Regions from separate parts of the Xanthobacter nonsaccharivorans genome, predicted to be linked through region 4. Evidence: predicted binding sites of a transcription regulator. Region 4 holds the regulator's gene; each other region holds the start of a gene.
The links. The regulator LexA, encoded in region 4, represses DNA repair genes until DNA is damaged. The targets are predictions, from matches to a motif close to TGTTCNNNNTGTGTTCNG.
Positions count from the first base shown of each region.

Region 1: a site for LexA is predicted at 1,713-1,730, ahead of V5F59_RS05790 (ImuA family protein). Genes of this name have one in related genera too.
Region 2: a site for LexA is predicted at 3,104-3,121, ahead of recA (recombinase RecA). Genes of this name have one in related genera too.
Region 3: a site for LexA is predicted at 1,850-1,867, ahead of V5F59_RS17840 (metallopeptidase family protein). Genes of this name have one in related genera too.

Region 1 covers NZ_CM195526.1:1,256,732-1,261,905, reverse strand. Annotated here, with positions in the region: gene V5F59_RS05795 (DUF6504 family protein) at 1-916, opposite strand, end outside; gene V5F59_RS05790 (ImuA family protein) at 810-1,700, opposite strand; gene V5F59_RS05785 (PaaI family thioesterase) at 1,869-2,372, shown strand; gene sfsA (DNA/RNA nuclease SfsA) at 2,372-3,085, shown strand; gene V5F59_RS05775 (L,D-transpeptidase) at 3,190-4,191, shown strand; gene mepA (penicillin-insensitive murein endopeptidase) at 4,191-5,135, shown strand.
Region 2 covers NZ_CM195526.1:1,877,048-1,882,221, forward strand. Annotated here, with positions in the region: gene V5F59_RS08575 (vitamin B12-dependent ribonucleotide reductase) at 1-258, shown strand, start outside; gene V5F59_RS08580 (Rieske (2Fe-2S) protein) at 374-802, opposite strand; gene V5F59_RS08585 (hypothetical protein) at 922-1,272, opposite strand; gene prfB (peptide chain release factor 2) at 1,655-2,785, opposite strand; gene recA (recombinase RecA) at 3,186-4,271, shown strand; gene alaS (alanine--tRNA ligase) at 4,495-5,174, shown strand, end outside.
Region 3 covers NZ_CM195526.1:3,905,533-3,910,706, forward strand. Annotated here, with positions in the region: gene leuD (3-isopropylmalate dehydratase small subunit) at 1-470, opposite strand, end outside; gene V5F59_RS17835 (cytochrome b) at 663-1,211, opposite strand; gene V5F59_RS17840 (metallopeptidase family protein) at 1,293-1,724, opposite strand; gene leuC (3-isopropylmalate dehydratase large subunit) at 2,287-3,714, opposite strand; gene V5F59_RS17850 (hypothetical protein) at 3,793-3,963, opposite strand; gene V5F59_RS17855 (MgtC/SapB family protein) at 4,109-4,825, shown strand; gene V5F59_RS17860 (TrmH family RNA methyltransferase) at 4,829-5,174, opposite strand, start outside.
Region 4 covers NZ_CM195526.1:2,477,157-2,482,330, forward strand. Annotated here, with positions in the region: gene V5F59_RS11405 (ComEC/Rec2 family competence protein) at 158-2,446, shown strand; gene lexA (transcriptional repressor LexA) at 2,604-3,314, opposite strand; gene V5F59_RS11415 (molybdopterin molybdotransferase MoeA) at 3,476-4,690, opposite strand; gene moaC (cyclic pyranopterin monophosphate synthase MoaC) at 4,739-5,174, opposite strand, start outside.

The sequences.
Region 1 (5,174 bases), 1.2 Mb from region 4:
ACAAGGCGAGGTCGAGCCGCCGCGCCCCCACCCCGTGGCGCTCCAGCGCGGTCTCCAGGGTGGCGGCGAGCTTCACGGTGAGGCCCAGCACGTCCTCCACCCGCTCCACCGGCTCGAACAGGTTGCGCTCGGCGCAGAAGACGGGGGGTGCGAAGCGATAGTCCACCGCCACCGGAGCGGTGCCCAGCGCGGCGTCGAGGCGCTCCAGCAGCCCCGCGCCGAAGCGGGCGGCAAGGGGCGCGCGGGGCTTGCCGATGAGGTCGCCCACCGTGCCGAAGCCCAGCCGCACCAGGGCGCCGAGGGTTGCCGCCTCCAGCCGGAGCGCCGCCAGCGGCAAGGGCGCGAGGAGCGGGGCGAGGGCCTCCTCCTCCGGCACTACCACGCCGGCGCCCGCGCGCCGCTCCCCCCGGCCCGAAAAACGGGCGAGGGCGAAGGCGGCGCCGGCCGTGGAGGCGAGCGCCGCGCGGGCAGCAAAGCCCTGCCCGCCCACGCGCCGGAGAAGGTCGCGCACCAGCCCCGCCTCGTCCCCGAACAGATGCGCGCAGCCGGTGACGTCCAGCAGCAGCCCCTCCGGCCCGTCGAGGGCGAGGAGGGGGGTGTAGCGCTCGCAGGCATCGGCGAAGCGGGCGAGCAGCCGCGCCTCCGCCTCGGGCTCGGCCTCGCTCACCAGAAGGTCGGGGAAGCGCGCCCGCGCATCGGCCAGCGCGAGGCCCGGCGCGAGGCCGAGCGCGGCGGCGGCCCCATTCAGGGCGACGAGGCGCAGCGCCCCCTTATCAGCCATGACGGTGACGCGCGGGCGGGCCCGGTCCTCAGGCGACACCCGCCGTTCGAGGCGATCCGTGGCCAGGAGCGGCAGGCTGAGGCTGAGGTAGCGCCGGCCCGGAACGGCCGGAAGAAGTGGCGTCGCCGCGCTCATGATGCGCCTCCCCGTCCGGCGCGAGGTGGAACTGCCCCCCGGCGAAGGCGAGCGGCCAGTTGCCGGGCGGCCCGAAGCGGTTGCGCACGAGCCGGACGCGGGCACGCGGCACCCCGAGCCCGCCCAGGCCGTCCGGCGCCGGGCTCGGCAAGGGCGAGACCACCCAGCGGCTCACCGCCGCGCAGGGCTCGCAGGCCATCGTGTGGCGCGCGATGAGGCCGAGGATGCCCTGCCCCCGCGCCGCGAGGGAGAGGCGCCGCGTGGCCGTGAGCGCATCCGGCAAAGGCGAGGCCACTTCCCCGAGAACGGCGGCGAGACCGGCGCATTTCAACCCCTCCTCCATCACGTACAGAACGTCCTGCGGCCGGCGCACCCGCACCAGGAGCAGCGCGCCGGGAGAAAGGCCGAAGGCGGCAAGCCCCGGCGCGTAGAAGGCGCCCGCCTCCCACGGCACCAGGTCCTGCTGCACCAGGAGCAGAGGCCGGCGGCACGCCATCACCGCGCAGGCGGCAAGCCCCAGGGCAAAGGCCCCGAGCACGCCGGCATCGGCCGCCGGGGCCGACACCTCGTGCAGCCCCCCGAGGAGCAGGCCGCCGCCGAGGGCCGCATCCACCGGCGCGACGCCCAACGGCAGGCGCGCGGGCGCCTCCCCCAGGGAGAAATCCCCGCCCGCCCCCGGCGGCGCCTCGCCCCGCTCGATGGCCGAGATGGCCGCCCGCAGGCCCTGCCGCAGACGCGCGACATCGGCCGCGGAGCGGGATGCATCCGTGGAACGTGACGGCACGACCGCCTCTCTTGTTCTCTATTTGTTCTTATAGATTCCGGAACGCGGCGACGGAGTCAAGGCGCGACCCGGAAGCGGTGTCCGGCCACCCCATGCGGCGAAACACGAAAGGGTGCGCGCACCGCATGATCGGCTATGTTCGCTCTCCAGGAGAAAGCCCCGCCCGCGATGACCGAACCTGCCCTCACTCCCCAAGATCCCTTCTTCGAGACCAAGGTGCGCGAGAGCTTCGCGCGCCAGCCCTTCATGAGCACCATCGGCGCCGTCCTCGGGACGGTGGAGCCGGGGCGGGTGGAGGTGGTGCTGCCCTATGCGCCGGGCGTCACCCAGCAGCACGGCTTCTTCCACGGCGGCTCCATCGGCGCCATCGCCGACACGGCCGGCGGCTATGCGGCCTTCACCCTGTTCCCGGCGGGCTCCACGGTGCTGACCGTGGAGTACAAGATCAACATCATGGCGCCCGGCAAGGGCGAGCGGCTCGTGGCCGTGGGCCATGTGACGCGCGCAGGCCGCACGCTCACCATCGTGCGGGTGGATGTCTATGCCGAGGCGGCGGGCGGGCGCATCCATTGCGCCACCGCCACGCAGACCCTCATCTGCCTTCACGGCAGGAGCGACGGCATCAGCGACGGCATCAGCGACGGCCCCGGCGGCGGACCGGCAAACGGCTGATGCGCTTCGCCACGCCGCTCATCGAAGGCCGCCTGGTGCGGCGCTACAAGCGCTTCCTCGCCGACGTGGTGCTGGAGGATGGCACCGAGACCACCGCCCACGTGGCCAATTCCGGCGCCATGCTGGGGCTCGATGCCCCGGGCAGCCGGGTGTGGCTGTCGCGCTCGTCCAATCCCAACCGCAAGCTCGCCCTGAGCTGGGAGCTGGTGGAGGCCGATTTCGGCGCCGGACCGGAGCTGGTGGGGGTCAACACCATGCACCCCAACCTCCTCGTCGCCGAGGCCATCGCCGCGGGCCATGTGCCGGCGCTCGCCGGCTACGCCCGCATGCGGCGGGAGGTGAAATACGGCAAGTCGAGCCGCATCGACATCCAGCTGGAGGACGAGGCGAAGCCCCTGTGCCTGGTGGAGGTGAAGAACGTCCACCTCATGCGCGCGCCGGGCCATGCGGAATTCCCGGACTGCGTGACCGCCCGCGGGGCGAAGCACCTCGACGAGCTTGCCGCCGAGGCCCAGAAGGGCAACCGGGCGGTGATGGTCTACCTGAGCCAGATCGGCTCGGCCGGGCGCATCGGCCTCGCCCGCGATCTCGACCCCGGCTACGGCCGGGCCTTCGATCTGGCGAGGGCGGCGGGGGTGGAGGCCATCGGCCTCGTCTGCCGCATCGACCCGGACGGGATCGAGGTGGCCGACATCATCCCGATGACCGGGTGAGGGGTTCAGGCACCCGCCCCTTTCCTCCACCGCGCATGGACAGGCCGCGCCGGCCGCGCCACAGATAGGCACAGACGGCCGATTCGCACGTTGGGGGACATGCCATGCCAGATATCCTTCACCTCAGCCGGCGCGGCGCCGTGAAGCTTGCCGTCGCGCTCGCGGGCGGGCTCGTCGCCGATGCCCTCCTGCCCGCTTTCGCCGCCAACGACCCGGACATCACCGCCATCAAGGGGCTCAAGCCCGGCGAGTGGGTGTGGTATCCCGAGCGCGCGCCGGACGGCTTCGTCGCCATCGTGGTGAACCTCGACGACCAGCGCTGCTTCGTCTACCGCAACGGCGTGCGGATCGGTGCGTCCACCGTCTCCACGGGCAAGGACGGGCACGAGACGCCCACCGGCGTCTTCACCATCCTCGGCAAGGACGTGGAGCACCACTCTTCCATCTACAACAACGCCTCCATGCCCTACACGGAGCGTCTCACCTGGTCGGGGGTGGCGCTCCATGCGGGCGGGCTGCCGGGCTATCCCTCCTCCCACGGCTGCGTGCACCTGCCGCTCGCCTTCTCCAAGCTCGTGTTCGGCATCACCCACGTGGGCACGCCGGTGATCATCGCCAACAGCCACTCCGCGCCGGAAGACGTGCTGCACCCCGGTCTCGTGATGAGCGAGGGGCTGGACGAGCAGCTCGCGGTCTCCGCCACCGGCCAGGGCGCGCCACAGGACAATGCCCCCACCACCGAGCCCATCTCCATGGTGGTGAGCGGCGCGGACAGGACCATCACCGTGCTGCGCGGCGGGCAGACGGCGCTGCAGGGCCCCGTCGCCATCGCCGACCCGGCGGCGCCGCTCGGCAACGTCGTCTATGTGCTCGCGGCCAAGAACGGCGGCCCGCCGCGCTGGAGCGCCATCTCCTACGAAGGCAAGACACCCGCCGGCATCGCCCAGCAATCCCTCGCCCGGGTGACGGTGGACGCCTCCATCAACAAGCAGGTCTCGGCCCTCGCCCTGCCGGGCACCACCCTGCTCGTCACCGATCTGCCGGCCCATCCCGGCACGCGGAACGCCGGGGGCTTCGTGGTGATGACTCACAAGGTGGAGGGCTGATGGCCCCCGGCCGCACCGCGCTGCTGCTCGCCGCCGCGCTCATCGGCCTCGCGCTCGCCCGGCCGGCCGCCGCCCAGCAGCCGCCGGCACCGGTGCCGGGCAAGCCCGCCGCCGCCAGGCCCGCAAGCGGCCCCCCGGCGGGCGCCACGCCGGCCAAGGAACTGTTCGGCCGCGCGGAGGGCCCGGCGCCGCTCGCCGCCCGGTCCATCGGCTTCTATTCCAAGGGCTGCCTTGCGGGCGGCGAGGCGCTGCCGGTGAACGGGCCCAGCTGGCAGGTCATGCGCCTGTCCCGCAACCGCAACTGGGGCCATCCGGACCTCGTGGCCTTCCTGGAGCGCTTCTCCGGCGAGGTGCCGAAGGTGTCCGGCTGGCACGGCATCCTGGTGGGCGACATGGCCCAGCCCCGCGGCGGCCCCATGCTCACCGGCCACGCCTCCCACCAGATCGGCCTCGACGCCGACATCTGGCTGACCCCGAGCCCCGGCCGCGAGCTGACGCGTGACGAGCGGGAGAAGCTTTCCGCCTCCATGATGGTACGCGCCGACCGCCGCGACATCGACCCCGCCAACTGGCGGCCCGACACCTGGAAGGTGATCCGCGCCGCGGCGCGCGATCCGCGGGTGGAGCGCATCTTCGTCAACGCCGCCATCAAGAAGGCCCTGTGCCGGGAGGCGACGGGCGACCGCGGCTTCCTCGCCAAGGTGCGGCCCTACTGGGGGCACGACTACCACATGCACGTGCGCCTCACCTGCCCCGCCGACAGCCCGGAATGCCGGCCGCAGGAGGCCCCGCCCGTGGGCGAGGGCTGCGGATCGGATCTGGACTGGTGGTTCACCGACGAGGTGCTGCATCCCAAGCCCGAGAAGGAACCGGCGAAGCCGAAGCCGCCCATAACCCTTGCCGACCTGCCGGACGCCTGCGCAGCGGTGCTCGGCGCCAGATAGCGCCCCCGCGCTGGCGGCGACGGCTTGCAGGCGGGCATT
Region 2 (5,174 bases), 600 kb from region 4:
GGCGCCACCGCGCTGAAGACCGAGGTGGAACTGCCGGAGGCAACGCCCGAGGTGGAGCAGCTGGAAGCGGCGGTGGAAAGCCTGATGGAGAAGTCGCTGCCCTGGTCCGCCACCGCCCGCAAGGCGGAAGCCCGGGCCGAGGCCCGCGCCAAGGGCTACGAGGGCGAGGCCTGCCCCGAGTGCATGAACTTCACTTTGGTGCGCAACGGCACCTGCCTGAAGTGCGACACCTGCGGCGGCACGACGGGCTGCAGCTGAGACGGCAGCGCACGCCACAGCTTACCATTCGATCATGGATGCCCGGGCTTGGCCCGGGCATTTGCATTTCTAGCACCCGATCTGGCCGCCTTTCGTTGGGGCTGAGCGGCGCGCCTCAATCCCCCGTGATCAGCACTTCCGGCATCTCGTTGGGGTCCTCCACGTCGAGCCCGTCCTCCTCGGCGAGCGGGACGTCGAGGAGGCAGACGTCGCCGTCGTCAATGACGATCTGGATGGGGGTGAGCGCCTTGCCCTTGCAGGGGCCGATGAAGCAGGCGCCGGTGTCGGGATCGAACTTCGCCCCGTGCCGGCCGCAGGTGAGGAAGTTGCCCTCTTTGTCGAAAAACTCCCCCGGATAGGTGTCGAGCCGGGCGCCTTCGTGCGGGCAGGCGTTCTCGAAGCCGTGGAAATTGTTGGCTTGGCGCGTGATCAGGATCGGCCACGGCTTCTTGTTGCCATCGTCATCCAGCCGGGCGAGCACGAAGCCGCGGGCATCGCCGTCGTCGATCTCATAGGTGGCACAGATGGCGAAAAGCTCGGTCATGGGACGACACCTCCCCGACCCGAACGGGGGTCGTGTGCCTTCCCAAGCAAATTGCGCGCCAGTTTCGCGCGAAAACCGGACGGAACTGATGCCGTGCCGGCGTGGTACGGTCGCGGGCCTCAGAATGCCGGCGCCGGTGCGAACAGGCAAAGCGTCCGTCCCTCGCGCCTGCCGCCCAAAGAACAGCGGTGGAACTTGCCGTCCGGGCTCTCCGGCACAGTGTCGCGTGGGAAATATTCGCCCGTCGCCTTGATGAAATAGCCTTGGCCGATGAACTCCACGTCCTCCTGCGTGATCTCGTAGCAATCCTGCCCGGAGCAGCAATAGGCCGGATACCACTCGTGGGTGCTGGCGACGCGGGGCAGGAGCAGCGCGACGGCGAGGCCGGCCAGGAGGCCGAGGCCGAACTTCAGTGCGCGAGCGGCCCCCACAAGCCGAGGGCGTGGCGAGGACAATCCGGTATGCGTCATGCGACGGCTCCGTTTTGCCCGAGGCCGGGGTCGGCCGCCTCGGGACAGTCCGGGCCGTTCAGGATGACGCAAACTGCTGCCGGCTCAAAGATATTTCGTGCCCGGGAAGGTGCCGGAAGGGCACGGGGGACGGGTTGAAGGCCTCGGGGAGTTCCGGCGGGAAGCCGGCCAATTGCTTCGGCGCGGTCTCGTCCCGATGGGGGCGGAGGCCATCTTCAATCCCTACGGCGAGCGGCATCCGGCACCTTGGGACCAATGGCCCCGCTCCCCCCGGCCCGGATTCCGGGCGCGGCCCCGTGAAGTCCCCCCGGATGCGGCGCGGACGGGAGCGATGACCACGCGGGTCCCCAAGGTTTTGGACACCGATGATGGCGCCCATCCCTCAGTCCACGTCCTCCACGCTGTCCGGCCCGCCGCCATAGGCGCGCTGGGCCAGCGCCGCCTGCATGAAGGGGTCGAGGTCGCCGTCCAGCACTTCCTGCGGCGTGCCGGAGGTAACGCCGGTGCGCAGGTCCTTCACCAGCTGGTAGGGCTGGAGCACGTAGGAGCGGATCTGGTGCCCCCAGCCGATGTCGGTCTTGGCGGCCTGCTCGGCCATGGCTTCCGCCTCGCGCTTCTTCAGCTCCAGGTCGTAGAGCTTGGCGCGCAGCATGTTCCAGGCGGTGGCGCGGTTCTTGTGCTGCGAGCGGTCGCCCTCGCTCACCACGGCGATGCCGGTGGGAATGTGGGTGAGGCGCACCGCCGATTCCGTCTTGTTCACGTGCTGGCCGCCGGCGCCGCCCGAGCGCATGGTGTCCACCCGCACGTCGGCTTCCTTGATGTCCACCACGATGCGGTCGTCCACCACCGGATAGACGTCGACCGAGGCGAACGAGGTCTGCCGCCGGGCATTGGAATCGAACGGGGAGATGCGCACGAGACGATGCACCCCCGCCTCCGTCTTCAGCCAGCCATAGGCGTTGTGACCCTTCACCTGGATGGTGGCGGACTTGAGCCCGGCCTGCTCCCCCTGGGATTCGTCCATCAGCTCCACCTTGAAGCCGTGCCGCTCGCACCAGCGGCGATACATGCGCAGCAGCATCTCCGCCCAGTCCTGGCTGTCGGTGCCGCCGGCCCCGGCGTGGACCTCGAGATAGCTGTCGTTGGAATCGGCTTCACCGGACAGCAGCGCCTCCAGCTCGCGCCGCGCCAGCTCCGCCTTAAGTCCGTCCAGGGAGGCCGCGGCTTCTGCGATCACGCCTTCATCGCCTTCGCCCTCGCCGAGCTCGATCAGCTCGACATTGTCGGCGAGGTCCTGTTCCACCCGGTCGATGGCACCGAGGCTGTCTTCCAGCGTTGTGCGCTCCTGCATGATCTTCTGCGCGCGCTCGGGCTCGTCCCAGAGGGTCGGGTCCTCCACGATCGCGTTGAGCTCCGCCAGACGCCGCCGCGCGCGGCCCACGTCGAGGTGGGACCGCAGGAGGTCCAGGGACTGTCTGATCTCGTCGACCTTCGCGGCGAGTTCCGCGCGCATGGCTCATACTTCTCCGGCTGAGGGCCGCGGAAAATAGCGGCGGAGCGCATGGGTGTAAACGGAGGGTCGGCCCACCGGCCCCTTCTTTCCCGAGATCCGCCTGGGCACAGGGGCTTGCAGGGCCCTTCAGCCTCGCCCCCCCCCGTGTCGAACATCCCTTCCGACGCGGAAAACCAGAGGCCCGTTTCCATAAACATGTGCATGGAAAACGAGCAGCCTACCCCCGTTCTGCCGCCTGCAGCGTGCCGGAAAACCGCCTTGCGGCGAACGTGCTCCCATTCTGCTCTTCCGACTTTGGGCGCCTTGGGAGGGCGTCTTGAGAACATATTGCGAACATGGAACAAAAAGAGTACATAGTCAACGCACTCATTTCCCCTTGCGCCAGCACCGGAGCGCGGCGATGACTCAGGCGACACTCCGACTCGTCGAAGGTTCTTCCATGGACAAGACCAAGGCGCTCGACGCCGCGCTCGCCCAGATCGAGCGGCATTTCGGCAAGGGCTCGATCATGCGGCTCGGCAAGGGCGGCAAGGCCTTGGAGATCGAGAGCATTCCCACTGGCTCCCTCGGGCTCGACATTGCGCTCGGCATCGGGGGGTTGCCAAAGGGGCGTGTGGTCGAGATCTACGGCCCCGAATCCTCTGGCAAGACCACGCTGGCGCTCCACACGGTGGCCGAATCGCAGAAGCGTGGAGGCACCTGTGCCTTCATCGACGCGGAGCATGCGCTCGACCCGGTCTACGCCCGCAAGCTCGGCGTTAACCTGGATGACCTGCTCATCTCCCAGCCCGACGCGGGCGAGCAGGCGCTGGAAATCGCCGATACGCTCGTGCGCTCCGGTGCCATCGACGTGCTGGTGGTCGATTCGGTGGCGGCGCTCACGCCACGCGCCGAGCTCGATGGCGAGATGGGCGATAACCAGCCCGGCCTGCAGGCGCGCCTCATGAGCCAGGCGCTGCGCAAGCTCACGGCGTCCATCTCCAAGTCCAACACCATGGTGATCTTCATCAACCAGATCCGCATGAAGATCGGTGTGATGTATGGCTCGCCGGAGACCACCACGGGCGGCAACGCTCTGAAATTCTACGCCTCGGTCCGCCTCGACATCCGTCGTATCGGCGCGATCAAGGAACGTGACGAGGTGGTGGGCAACCAGACCCGCGTCAAGGTGGTGAAGAACAAGCTCGCGCCGCCTTTCAAGCAGGTGGAGTTCGACATCATGTATGGCGAGGGCGTGTCCAAGACGGGCGAGCTGCTCGATCTCGGCGTGCGGGCCGGGGTTGTGGAGAAATCCGGCGCCTGGTTCTCCCACGACAGCCAGCGCCTCGGCCAAGGGCGCGAGAATGCCAAGACCTTCCTGAAGCAGAACCAGGAGGTTGCCAACCGGATCGAGGCGGCCATTCGCCAGAACGCGGGGCTCATCGCCGAGCAGATCCTCGCCGGTACGCCGGAAGAAGATGCGGAGGGCAGCGAGGCGGACGCCTGAGATCCGTCGCGGCCTGCATTCTGGGCGACATGTTCAACGCTCCCATCGCAAGGCGTTTCTGGACAAGCGTGGGGCCCCTCGCTAAACGAACCCGGTTCCGGTTGGAGGCAATGGCCTCTACCGGAACCGCGGGGGCGCGCCCTTAAGGGATCGCGTCGGCGTGGGGTGATCACCAGAGCCGGTTCCCGCATCCGGGCCGGCGTCGAGGGATAGTGGCCGGCACATGAGCGGCGTCAACGAGATCCGGTCGAGCTTCATCGACTACTTCGTCAAGGAAGGCCACGAGGCGGTCGCCTCTTCGCCCCTGGTGCCGCACAACGACCCCACGCTCATGTTCACCAACGCGGGCATGGTGCAGTTCAAGAACGTCTTCACCGGCGTCGAGAAGCGGCCCTATTCGCGTGCGGTGACGTCTCAGAAGTGCGTGCGCGCCGGCGGCAAGCACAACGATCTCGACAATGTGGGCTACACCGCGCGGCACCACACGTTTTTCGAGATGCTGGGGAACTTCTCCTTCGGCGACTATTTCAAGGACCGGGCCATCGAGCTCGCCTGGAACCTCGTCACCCGCACCTTCGACCTGCCGCGCGATCGCCTGGTCGTCACCGTCTACAGCGAGGACGACGAAGCCTACGGCCTGTGGAAGAAGATCGCCGGCCTTTCCGACGACAAGATCATCCGCATTCCCACCTCCGACAATTTCTGGTCCATGGGCGATACCGGCCCTTGCGGTCCCTGCTCAGAAATCTTCTTTGACCATGGCCCGAACGTCGCCGGCGGTCCTCCGGGCTCCCCCGATGCCGACGGCGATCGCTTCATTGAGATCTGGAACCTCGTCTTCATGCAGTTCGAGCAACTGCCGGGCGGCGAGCGGGTGGGGCTTCCCCGCCCCTCCATCGATAC
Region 3 (5,174 bases), 1.4 Mb from region 4:
ACGCCGCCATCGGGACCTCGAATCTCCTGCGCCTCGAGATCCACCGTGAGCGTCGCATTGGCGCCGCGGTCGGCATCGTCGAACAGCTTGTCGAGGTCGTCCTTGGACACGACGATCGGCAGGATGCCGTTCTTGAAGCAGTTGTTGTAGAAAATGTCCGCGAAAGACGTGGAGATGACGCAGCGGATGCCGAAGTCGAGCAGTGCCCAGGGGGCATGCTCGCGGGAGGAGCCGCAGCCAAAATTATCGCCGGCCACCAGGATCTTGGCGTTCCTGTAGGCGCTCTGGTTGAGCACGAAGTCCGGGTTATCCGAGCCGTCGTCCTTGTAGCGCATCTCGGAGAACAGGCCCTTGCCGAGCCCGGTGCGCTGGATCGTCTTCAGATACTGCTTGGGGATGATCATGTCGGTATCGACATTGACCAGCTTCAGCGGCGCGGCGACGCCTTCGAGGACGGTGAACTTCTCCATGGGACCCTTCAGCTTTGGCGAGCCTGTCGTGGCGCCCGGCCTGCCAGTACGGCATCTCGCCCTTCGCGAACCGGAACGGCGATGCGGCTGGCGAGCGCTCGCCAGCCGCATCCAATGCATTTCATAACAGGCGCGTCCCGCCTTGCCCAGCAGGTGAAAGCCGGCAAAGCCTGTGGGAACCCCTCAGCGCGCTCACCGCTCCGGCAGCATGCGCTTCAGCACGTCGTCCTTCAGCACCACGTGGTGGATCACCGCCGCCGCGGCGTGCAGCAACGCCAGGATGACGAGGGCATTGGCCAGCAGCTCATGCACCTCCTGCACCTGCCGTGCGGCGGTCCGGTCCACGGCGATCGGCGAAGGGATGGTGAAGAGCGAGAAGAAGGACACTTCGTTGCCGCGCAGGAAGGACAAATAGATGCCCACGATCGGCGTCACGATCAGCAGCAGGTAGAGCAGGCCATGCGCCGCCTCGGAGGCGATCTTTACCGGGCGCGAAAGCGCGGTGGAGGCCGGGGGGGTGGCACCGAACACACGTGCCGGAATACGGATGGCCACCAGCGCCAGCACGAGGAGACCGACGGAGATGTGGGTCCACCAGATCCAGCCGCGCTCCGGGCTGCCACGCGGAAAGAACTGCTCCACATAGGTGATGCCGAAGACGACGATGATGGACAGCACGGTCAGCCAGTGCAGGGCGCGAAGGGGCGCGCCGTAGCGCGTAAGCGTCGGATCGATAGGCACTGCTCGACTCCTCTTGTTTTGATCCATTCTAAAGACCAGCTCCGCAGTCGGTCCAGCGATCCGGACACGGCTTCCCTGCGGTCAATTGGCTCGGTCCTCGACCTCGGCCATGTCGTCGTCGGACAAGCCGAAGTGATGGCCGATCTCGTGCACGAGCACATGGGTGACGAGATCCCCCAGCGTTTCCTCGTGCTCGGCCCAGTAATCGAGGATCGGTCGGCGATAGAGGAACACCATGTTCGGCATCTGGCCGGTCTGCGCCACCGCGCCCTGCTGGGCCCTGCCGATGCCCTGGAACAGGCCGAGCAGATCAAACGGTGTCTCCGCCCCAAGCTCGTCCAGCACGTCGTCGGTGGGGAAATCCTCGACCTTGATCACGATGCCGGCACACAGGGACCGGAAACGCTCCGGCAGGTCGGCGAACGCCTCCTCGGCGAGATGCGCCAGCTCATCGAGGCTCGGGGCGAGGCGATCATGCCAAGCGCTCCTGCCGCTTCCTGCACCCGCCGCCATGCCGCCTCCCCTTCCTGCCTACCGCTCACCGGCAGCCCTTATCCTACCGCATCGCAGCAAACCCATGACAAGACAGGCCGGAGCAAAGGGCCTCAGGCGCCAGACGTCACGGAGCCGTGACTTTCCTGAACACTTTCTGAACACAAGCATCAATCGGGGTTCAGAAGATGTTGGTTAAGGAACTCTTAATCGGCCTGCATCGTTAACCGTGCAGACCCCCACTTGGGAGAGTGGCCATGCTGCGGAAGCTTGCGGTCACCGGCGCGCTGGTGACAATCCTTGGAATTGCTGCGTTTTTCGCCCCCCATGAGGCAAGTGCCGCAACCGCGGGCGTTGTTTCGAGCCTGATCTTCTGATCCGGCCGTCAGACGGCAGGGGTTCTGCGCGCCGCCTGATCACGCGATTGTGAAGGATGGAACCAGCCTTTCAGCTGGCCTGCCTCCTTCCTGCAACAGGCATCGAACCGTCTTCGCACCCGCAAAAAAGGCGAAGGGCGCCACCGGGGTGGCACCCTCCTTCCTGATGGTACGGTCGTGCGCTGGCGTCCGCGCAGACGTCTATCTCACGCCTGCTTCGGCCAGTCGCGCACATCCACGAACCGGCCGGCGATGGCCGCTGCCGCCGCCATGGCCGGCGACACCAGGTGCGTGCGGCCCTTGAAGCCCTGGCGCCCTTCGAAATTGCGATTCGAGGTGGACGCGCAGCGCTGTTCCGGACTCAGCCGGTCCGCATTCATCGCCAGGCACATGGAGCAGCCAGGCTCCCGCCATTCAAAGCCAGCCTCCTTGAAGATCCGGTCCAGCCCTTCCGCCTCGGCCTGCTCCTTCACGAGGCCGGAGCCGGGAACAACCATGGCGGAGACGTTCGGATTTACCTTGTGGCCCTGGGCGATCGCCGCCGCCTGCCGCAGATCTTCGATGCGCCCGTTGGTGCAGGAGCCGATGAACACGCGGTCGAGGGCGATGTCGGTGATCTTCGTGCCGGCGGAAAGGCCCATGTAGCCCAGCGCCCGGATCTTCGCGGCGCGCCTGCCCTCGTCGGCGATCAGCTCCGGATCGGGCACCACGCCCTCCACCGAGATCACGTCCTCCGGGCTGGTGCCCCAGGAGACGATGGGCGGCAGGTTCGCGCCGTCGATGTGGATCTCGCGGTCGAAGTGCGCGCCCTCGTCCGAGCGCAGGGTCTGCCAGAACCGCACCGCGGCGTCCCAATCGGCCCCCTTCGGGGACTTCGGACGGCCCTTGAGGTATTCGAACGCCTTCTCGTCTGGCGCCACCAGACCGGCGCGGGCGCCGGCCTCGATGGACATGTTGCACACCGTCATCCGCCCTTCCATGGACAGGGAGGTGATGGCGTCCCCGGCATATTCGATCACATAGCCGGTGCCGCCTGCGGTGCCGATGGTGCCGATGATGGCGAGCACCACGTCCTTGGCGCCCACGCCCTCGGGCAGCGGCCCGGTGACGGTGACGCGCATGTTCTTCGCCTTCTTCTGGATCAGCGTCTGGGTGGCGAGCACATGCTCCACCTCGGACGTGCCGATGCCGTGGGCGAGCGCGCCGAACGCGCCGTGGGTGGAAGTGTGGCTGTCGCCGCAGACGATGGTGGTGCCGGGCAAGGTGAAGCCCTGCTCGGGGCCCACCACGTGGACGACGCCCTGGCGCTTGTCGAAGCCGTCGTAATACTCGACGCCGAACTCCTTCGTGTTCTCCGCCAGCGCCGCGATCTGGGCGACGCTCTCCGGGTCGGGGTTCGGCAGGGTGCGGTCGGTGGTGGGCACGTTGTGGTCGACCACGGCGAGGGTCTTGTGCGGCGCGCGCACCTTGCGGCCCGTCGCCCGCAGCCCCTCGAAGGCCTGCGGGCTCGTCACCTCATGCACCAGATGGCGGTCGATGTAGAGCAGGCAGGTGCCGTCGTCCTGGCGGGCGACCACGTGGTCGTCGAAGATCTTGTCGTAGAGGGTGCGGGGGCCGTTCGCGGGAGCGTTCATGGTGTCCTGTCCTGAGGAGAGGCCGGCGCGCGCGCAAGCGGCCGGACTGGTCTCGAAATGGCTTCGGTAAAGGGCGCGTCAGGCGCGAAGCTGGGCCGAGGCGGCCGTGGTGAAGCGGCCGAAGAAGCGGCCCGGCAGGCGCACGTGGTCCGGCACCGCCGCGAACTCCATCGTGGTGCGCGCGAACGGCCCGGCGGCGCAGAAGGCCACCCGGCTCAGGGTCTTGAGATGCACGCGCGCATGGGGCATGGCGAGGTTTTTAGCAGTTCCACGCTGCCGCGACAATCCGGCGCGCAAAGCTGTGAAAACGTCTTCACGCGCCTTTTTCCCTTGCCCGCAGTCCGCCGGCCGGCGAGGAAGGGCCCACAGCGAAGCATGACGGCGGGGATCTGGCGTGCGTTTCATCGCGACCTTCGATGCAGCATCCTTTCTCGACACGGTGGTGAGCCTTTTCGCCGCCTTCGTCCTCGGCACCCTCATCGGCGCGGAACGGCAGTATCGCCAGCGCACGGCGGGCCTGCGCACCAACGTGCTGGTGGCGGTGGGCTCCGCCGCCTTCGCCGACCTGGCCGCGCGCCTCGGTGGCCCCACCGACGCCATGCGCGTCGTCGCCAACGTGGTCACCGGCGTCGGCTTCCTCGGCGCCGGCGTGATCATGAAAGAAGGCCTCAACGTCCGCGGCCTCAATACCGCCGCCACCCTGTGGTGCTCGGCGGCCGTGGGCAGCTGCGCCGGAACGGACATGCTCGGCGAGGCGGTGCTGATCACCTTCATCATCATCGCCGGCAACACCATCCTGCGGCCCGTGGCCAATTTCATCGACCGGATCCCGCTGGACGAACGACACTCCGAAGTGAGCTATGAAGTCCGCCTCACGGTGGACACCCCCGCCCTGACCGCGCTGCGCGACAAGCTCATCGAAGCGCTGGAAGCGGCCAAGTACCCGGTCGGCGATGTGGAGGAGGAGCCGGGCCCCGACTATACGGCGGTCCTGGTGGCGAAGCTGGTGAGCACGGCAGTGAACGCAGCCGAGCTCGACGCCGTTACCGATCGGCTCGCCACCCTCCCCGGCGTGCGCCACGCCACCTGGGAGAGCAGCACGGAGGAATAGGCCTCACACCCCGGCGAGGTGATGGAGGACGATGCCGCTGGTGGTGGCGACGTTCAGGCTGTCGAAGCCCGTCGCCATGGGAATGGCCACGGTCCGCACGCGCGCCATCAGCTCCGGCGGCAGGCCCGGCCCCTCGGTGCCGAAGAGCGCGGCGACCCGGGGCGGGCGGGCAAGGTGGGAAAGCACCTCTTGCCCGGAGGGCGAGAGCGCCACCACCTCGAAGCCGCGTGCGCCGAGCAGCTCGAGCAGCATGCCGGCATTGGGCACCCGCACGAAGGGGACCACCAGGCTCGCGCCCACCGAGACGCGGATGGCCTTGCGATAGAGCGGATCGCAGCAGGCCACGTCG
Region 4 (5,174 bases):
GCACCATCGGCACCGGCGCGTGGCGTGTGAGAGGCGCCCGTGTAGCATAGGCGCCGGGCACAAGGAACAAGCGGCGTTCGCGGGCGCGCACGTCGGGGGCGGCAGGTCTGCCGGGCAAGCGGGTCGGCGGGAGATGGCCGGGCGGGGGTCGGGAGGGATGGGCGCAGGGCATCCGGGCACGGGCCCCTCGGGGGCGGGCGACGGCGGGGCATCGCCCCGGCGCGCGGGTGCCCGCGCCGGCGTTCTGGACGACGCCCGGGGGAGGGCGCAGGGCGCGCTGCTCTCCGGCCTGCGGCAACGCGGCGACGCCCTGTGGACGCGCATCGCCGCAGATGCGGCGGTGGAGGCGCAGTCCGGGCGGCTGATCTTGTGGCTCCCCGTCGCCTACACGCTTGGCATCCTCGTGTATTTCGGCGCATCGCGAGAACCGTCCCTGGCCGTGGCGCTGCTGGTGACGGCGGCCCTGGCGGTTGCGGCGGGATTTGCCCGGGCGCGGCCCTTCGCCTTCGGCGCGCTGGTGGCCATGGGCGCCGTCGCCGCCGGATTCACCACCGGCGCGGCGCGCACCGCGTGGGTGGACCATGCCGCCATCTCGACCCCGCCCAAGGGGCCGGTGCGCCTCTCGGGCTACGTGGAGAAGGTGGAGCATCGCGCCAACGGCGACCGCATGCTGCTGCGGCTCGATCCGGGGCCCATCCGCGGGCTCGATCCCGTGCCGGAGGTGGTGCGCCTCAGCCTGCGGCGGGGGTGGGCTCCGCCGGTGGGCACCCATGTGACGCAGCTCGCGCAACTCCTGCCGCCCCTCGGGCCCGCCATGCCCGGCGCGCACGATTTCGGCCGCGTCCCCTGGTTCAGGGGAATCGGCGGAGTGGGGTTCGGCTTCGGCCGGCCAAAGCCGGCGGCGGCGGCCGAGCCACCCGCCCCGGTACGCCTCGCCATGCTGGTGGATCAGGTGCGATCCGGCCTTGCCGAGCGCATCCGCGCCTCGCTTTCCGGAACGGCGGCGGAGATCGCCATCGCGCTCGTGGCCGGCGACCGCTCCGCCATCCCACCCCAGGTGGAGGAGAGCATGCGGGTGTCAGGGCTCACCCACATCCTCTCCATCTCCGGCCTGCACATGGCGCTGGTGGCGGGCACGCTGTTCGCGCTGGTGCGGGCGGGGCTCGCCCTCGTACCGGGGCTGGCCTTGCGCCTGCCCATCAAGTCCGTGGCCGCGGTGATCGCATTGGCCGGCAGCGCGGCCTATCTTGCCTTGTCCGGCAACGACACGCCGGCACAGCGCTCCTTCGTAATGACGGCGCTGGTGCTGGGAGGCGTGCTGGTGGGGCGGCCCGCGCTCACCTTGCGCACGGTGGCGGTGGCGGCGGTGGTGGTGCTGGCGCTGACCCCGGAAGCGGCGCTCGACCCGGGCACGCAGATGTCGTTCGCCGCCACCCTCGCTCTCGTCGCCGCCTACGAGCGGCTGCGGCCCCTGCGCGCGATACCGCGGCCGGACGGAATCGCCGGGCAGGTAACCACATGGCTCGTGCTGCTGGTGGGCGGCACGGCCCTGACCTCGCTGGTGGCGGGCCTTGCGACCGCGCCTTATGCGATCTTCCATTTTCAGCGCGTGGCGCCCTACGGCCTGCTCGCCAATCTCGCGGCCATGCCGGCGGTGTCCTTCCTGGTGATGCCGTTCGGCCTCGTCGGCGTGTTGCTGATCCCCTTCGGCTGGGACCATCTGGCCTGGCCGGTGATGGGCCTCGGCATCGACATCATGGTGGAGGTCTCGGATCGAATCGCGGCCCTGCCCGGGGCCGACATCCGCGTGGATGCGGTGAGCCCGGCCACCCTGGCCGCCCTCAGCCTCGCCTTGGTGATGTTCTGCCTCCTGCGCGGCGTGCTCGCGCTCGGAGCCGCCGTGCCCCTCGGCCTCGCGCTGGCCTTCGCCGGCCCGCCACCTCGTCCGGACATATTGGTGGCGCCCGATGCGCAGACGGTGGCGATCCGCGGCCCGGACGGGCGCCTGTCGGTGCTTGGCGGGCGCAGCCAGCGGCTGGTCGTGGAGCAGTGGCTGACGCGCGAGGGGGATCGCCGCCCGGCGGGAAGCAAGGGACTGGACCAGGCCTTCACCTGCGATCCCCTCGGCTGCACCGCACCCTTGCCGGGCGGCGGGACCATCGCCGTGTCACGTCAGGCGGAAAGCCTGGAGGCGGACTGCCTGGAGGCGCGGATCATCGTCAGCCGCGATCCGCCGCCCCGCACCTGCCCCGCCCGCGTGCTCACGCCGGACCGGCTGGTGCGATCGGGCACCATCGCCTTCTTCTTCACGGACGGAAAGCTGAGAGAGGAACCCACCCGACGTCCCCATGTGGATCGTCCCTGGATGCCCCGTCTGCCGCCCCTTCCGCCCGAACCTGAGCCGGGAGCCGCGGAGGACGCCGCTGCCGACGCGGCTTCCGAATGAGCCCGAAGCCACGGCTCGCCTCTCACCGAGGGATGAAGCTGGGGTGAGGAGCGTATGCCTTGCGAGCCGGCACCCCCGTTGAGCATGAAGCGCCGCCGCCCCTCACCCCGTCCCGGCCTCCCGGCCGCCAGCCGGGAGAAATCCTTGCCCTGCGCTCTCAGTAGCGCCGCATCAGACCGATGAGCCGGCCCTGGATGCGCACCCGGTCGGGCCCGAAGATCCGCGTCTCATAGGCGGGGTTGGCCGCCTCGAGGGCGATGGAGGCGCCCTTCTTGCGCAGGCGCTTCAAGGTGGCTTCCTCGTCGTCCACGAGGGCGACCACGATATCCCCGGTATCGGCCGTGTCGCACTTGCGGATCAGCACCGTGTCGCCGTCGAGGATGCCGGCCTCGATCATGCTGTCACCGCGCACTTCGAGAGCGAAGTGCTCGCCGGTGCCCAGCATCTCGGGCGGAATGTTCAGCGTGTGGCTGCGGGTCTGGATGGCGGAGATGGGCGAGCCGGCGGCGATCCGGCCCATGACGGGCACCGCGACGGGGTGGGTTCCGTCGTCATCGTCCATCACCGGCCGCACCTTGCCCAGGCTGCCCTCGATCACGGCCGGGGAGAAGCCACGGCTCGCGGCCTGGGCGGAGGCGAGGCCGGGGGCCACGCTGTCCGGCAGGCGGACCACCTCCAGGGCGCGGGCGCGGTTCGGCAGGCGACGGATGAAGCCGCGCTCCTCCAGGGCGGTGATCAGGCGGTGGATGCCAGACTTCGAGCGCAGGTCCAGCGCTTCCTTCATCTCGTCGAAGGAAGGGGGAACGCCGGTTTCCTTCAGCCGCTCGTGAATGAAGCGAAGCAGGTCGTATTGCTTGCGCGTCAGCATTCCATCGCCCCCGTGATTGCCCCCCGGCCGCCGTCCGGCGGCGCGGGCCGCGCCTGTTTCACCCTGGCACGCCCACCGCGGGCGATGCGAAACAAATCATGAACAGTTCTTATCTGTTCCTTTTGTGTTCCGCAAGTGGTGAAGGCGGGGTTAAAGCCGGATCAATCCTCGAACGGAATGATCTCGCACGGGTCGCCAGCCTTTGCCGCCGGGGCGAAGGGAGCGCGGATGAGGAGGCAGTCTGCGGCCGCCAGCACGCTCAGCATGGCGCTGTCCTGCGAGGCGAAGGGCGTCACGTGCACGGAGCCGTCGGCGTGGCGCTCCATCCGCGCGCGCATGAAGTCGCGGCGGGCGTCGTTCGCCGCCACCTCCACCGCGAGGCGGGCCGGGGCGGTGAGCGGACCCGGAACGCCATCTCCCTGCAGGGCCCGGACCAGCGGCATCAGGAACACCATGGCGCACACGTGGGAGGACACCGGATTGCCCGGCAGGCCCAGCACCCGCACGCCGGCCTTGCGGCCATACATGAGCGGCTTGCCGGGCCGCAGCGCGATCTTGTGCACCGAGAGGTCCACCCCCTCCGCCCGCAGCGCCGGGGCCATCAGGTCGTGGTCGCCCACCGAGGCGCCGCCGGAGGAGACCAGGAGATCGAACTCGCCGGAGAGCGCCCGCGCCACCACGGCGCGGATGGCGGCAAGGTCGTCGCCCACCAGGCCGAGATCCGTCACCTCGGCCCCGGCGCGGCGGGCCAGCGCCGCGAGGCCGAAGGCGTTGGAGACGACGATCTCGCTGTCCTTGCCGGTGCCCTGGCCCGGCAGCACCAGTTCGTCGCCCGTCTGGATGAGCGCCACCCGCGGGCGGCGGGACACCGGAACGGTCGCATGGTCCATGGCGGCGGCGAGCATGATGTCGCGGCCGGAGAGGCGGCGCCCGGCCTTGAGGCCCGGCATGCCGGCGCTGAAATCGCAGCCCTTCAGCCGCACGTTGCGCAAGGCAGCGGTGGGGGCGGTGGTGGTGACCCTGTCGCCGTCGCGGCTGGTGTTCTCCTGGATCACCACCGTGTCGGCGCCCTCGGGCACCACCGCGCCGGTGAAGATGCGCACGGCTTCGCCCGCGCCCACGCTGCCCGAGAAGGGCCGGCCGGCGGCCGATTCGCCGATGACGGTGAGGTGCGCCGGCGTCTGGGCGATGTCGGCGCCGCGCACCGCATAGCCGTCCATGGCCGACATGTCCGCGGGCGGCTGGGTGCGGCGGGCGGGCAGATCCTGCGCGAGCACGCGGCCCGCCGCAGCCGCGACCGGCACGTCCTCGCTGCCCAGCGCAGAAACCTCACCGATAACGAGGCCGACGGCCTCCTCGACGCTCATCAGCGCCATCCTGCGCCTCCCGCTGTCGCGCTTCGTCCCATGGAATGCCCCGCCGTTTCAGTCCATCGGCGGTTCGGCGCGGAAATGCCCGCTGCGGCCGCCGGATTTCTCCAGCAGCCGGATGCCTTCAATCCGCATGCCACGATCGACCGCCTTCGCCATGTCGTAGATGGTGAGGCAGGCGACGGAAACGGCGGTCAGCGCCTCCATCTCCACTCCGGTCTGGCCCGTGACCTTGGCGCGGGCGGTGACATGGAGGCCGGGCAAGGCGGGATCGGGCGCGATCTCCACTTCCACTTTAGTGAGCAGAAGCGGATGGCAGAGCGGAATCAGCTCATGGGTGCGCTTGGCGCCCATGATGCCGGCGAGCCGCGCGGCGGCCAGCACATCGCCCTTCTTGGCGTTGCCGGAAAGGATCAGCTCGAGCGTTGCCGGCGCCATGGCGACGCGGCCTTCCGCCAGCGCCTCGCGGCTGGTGGAGGGCTTGTCGGTG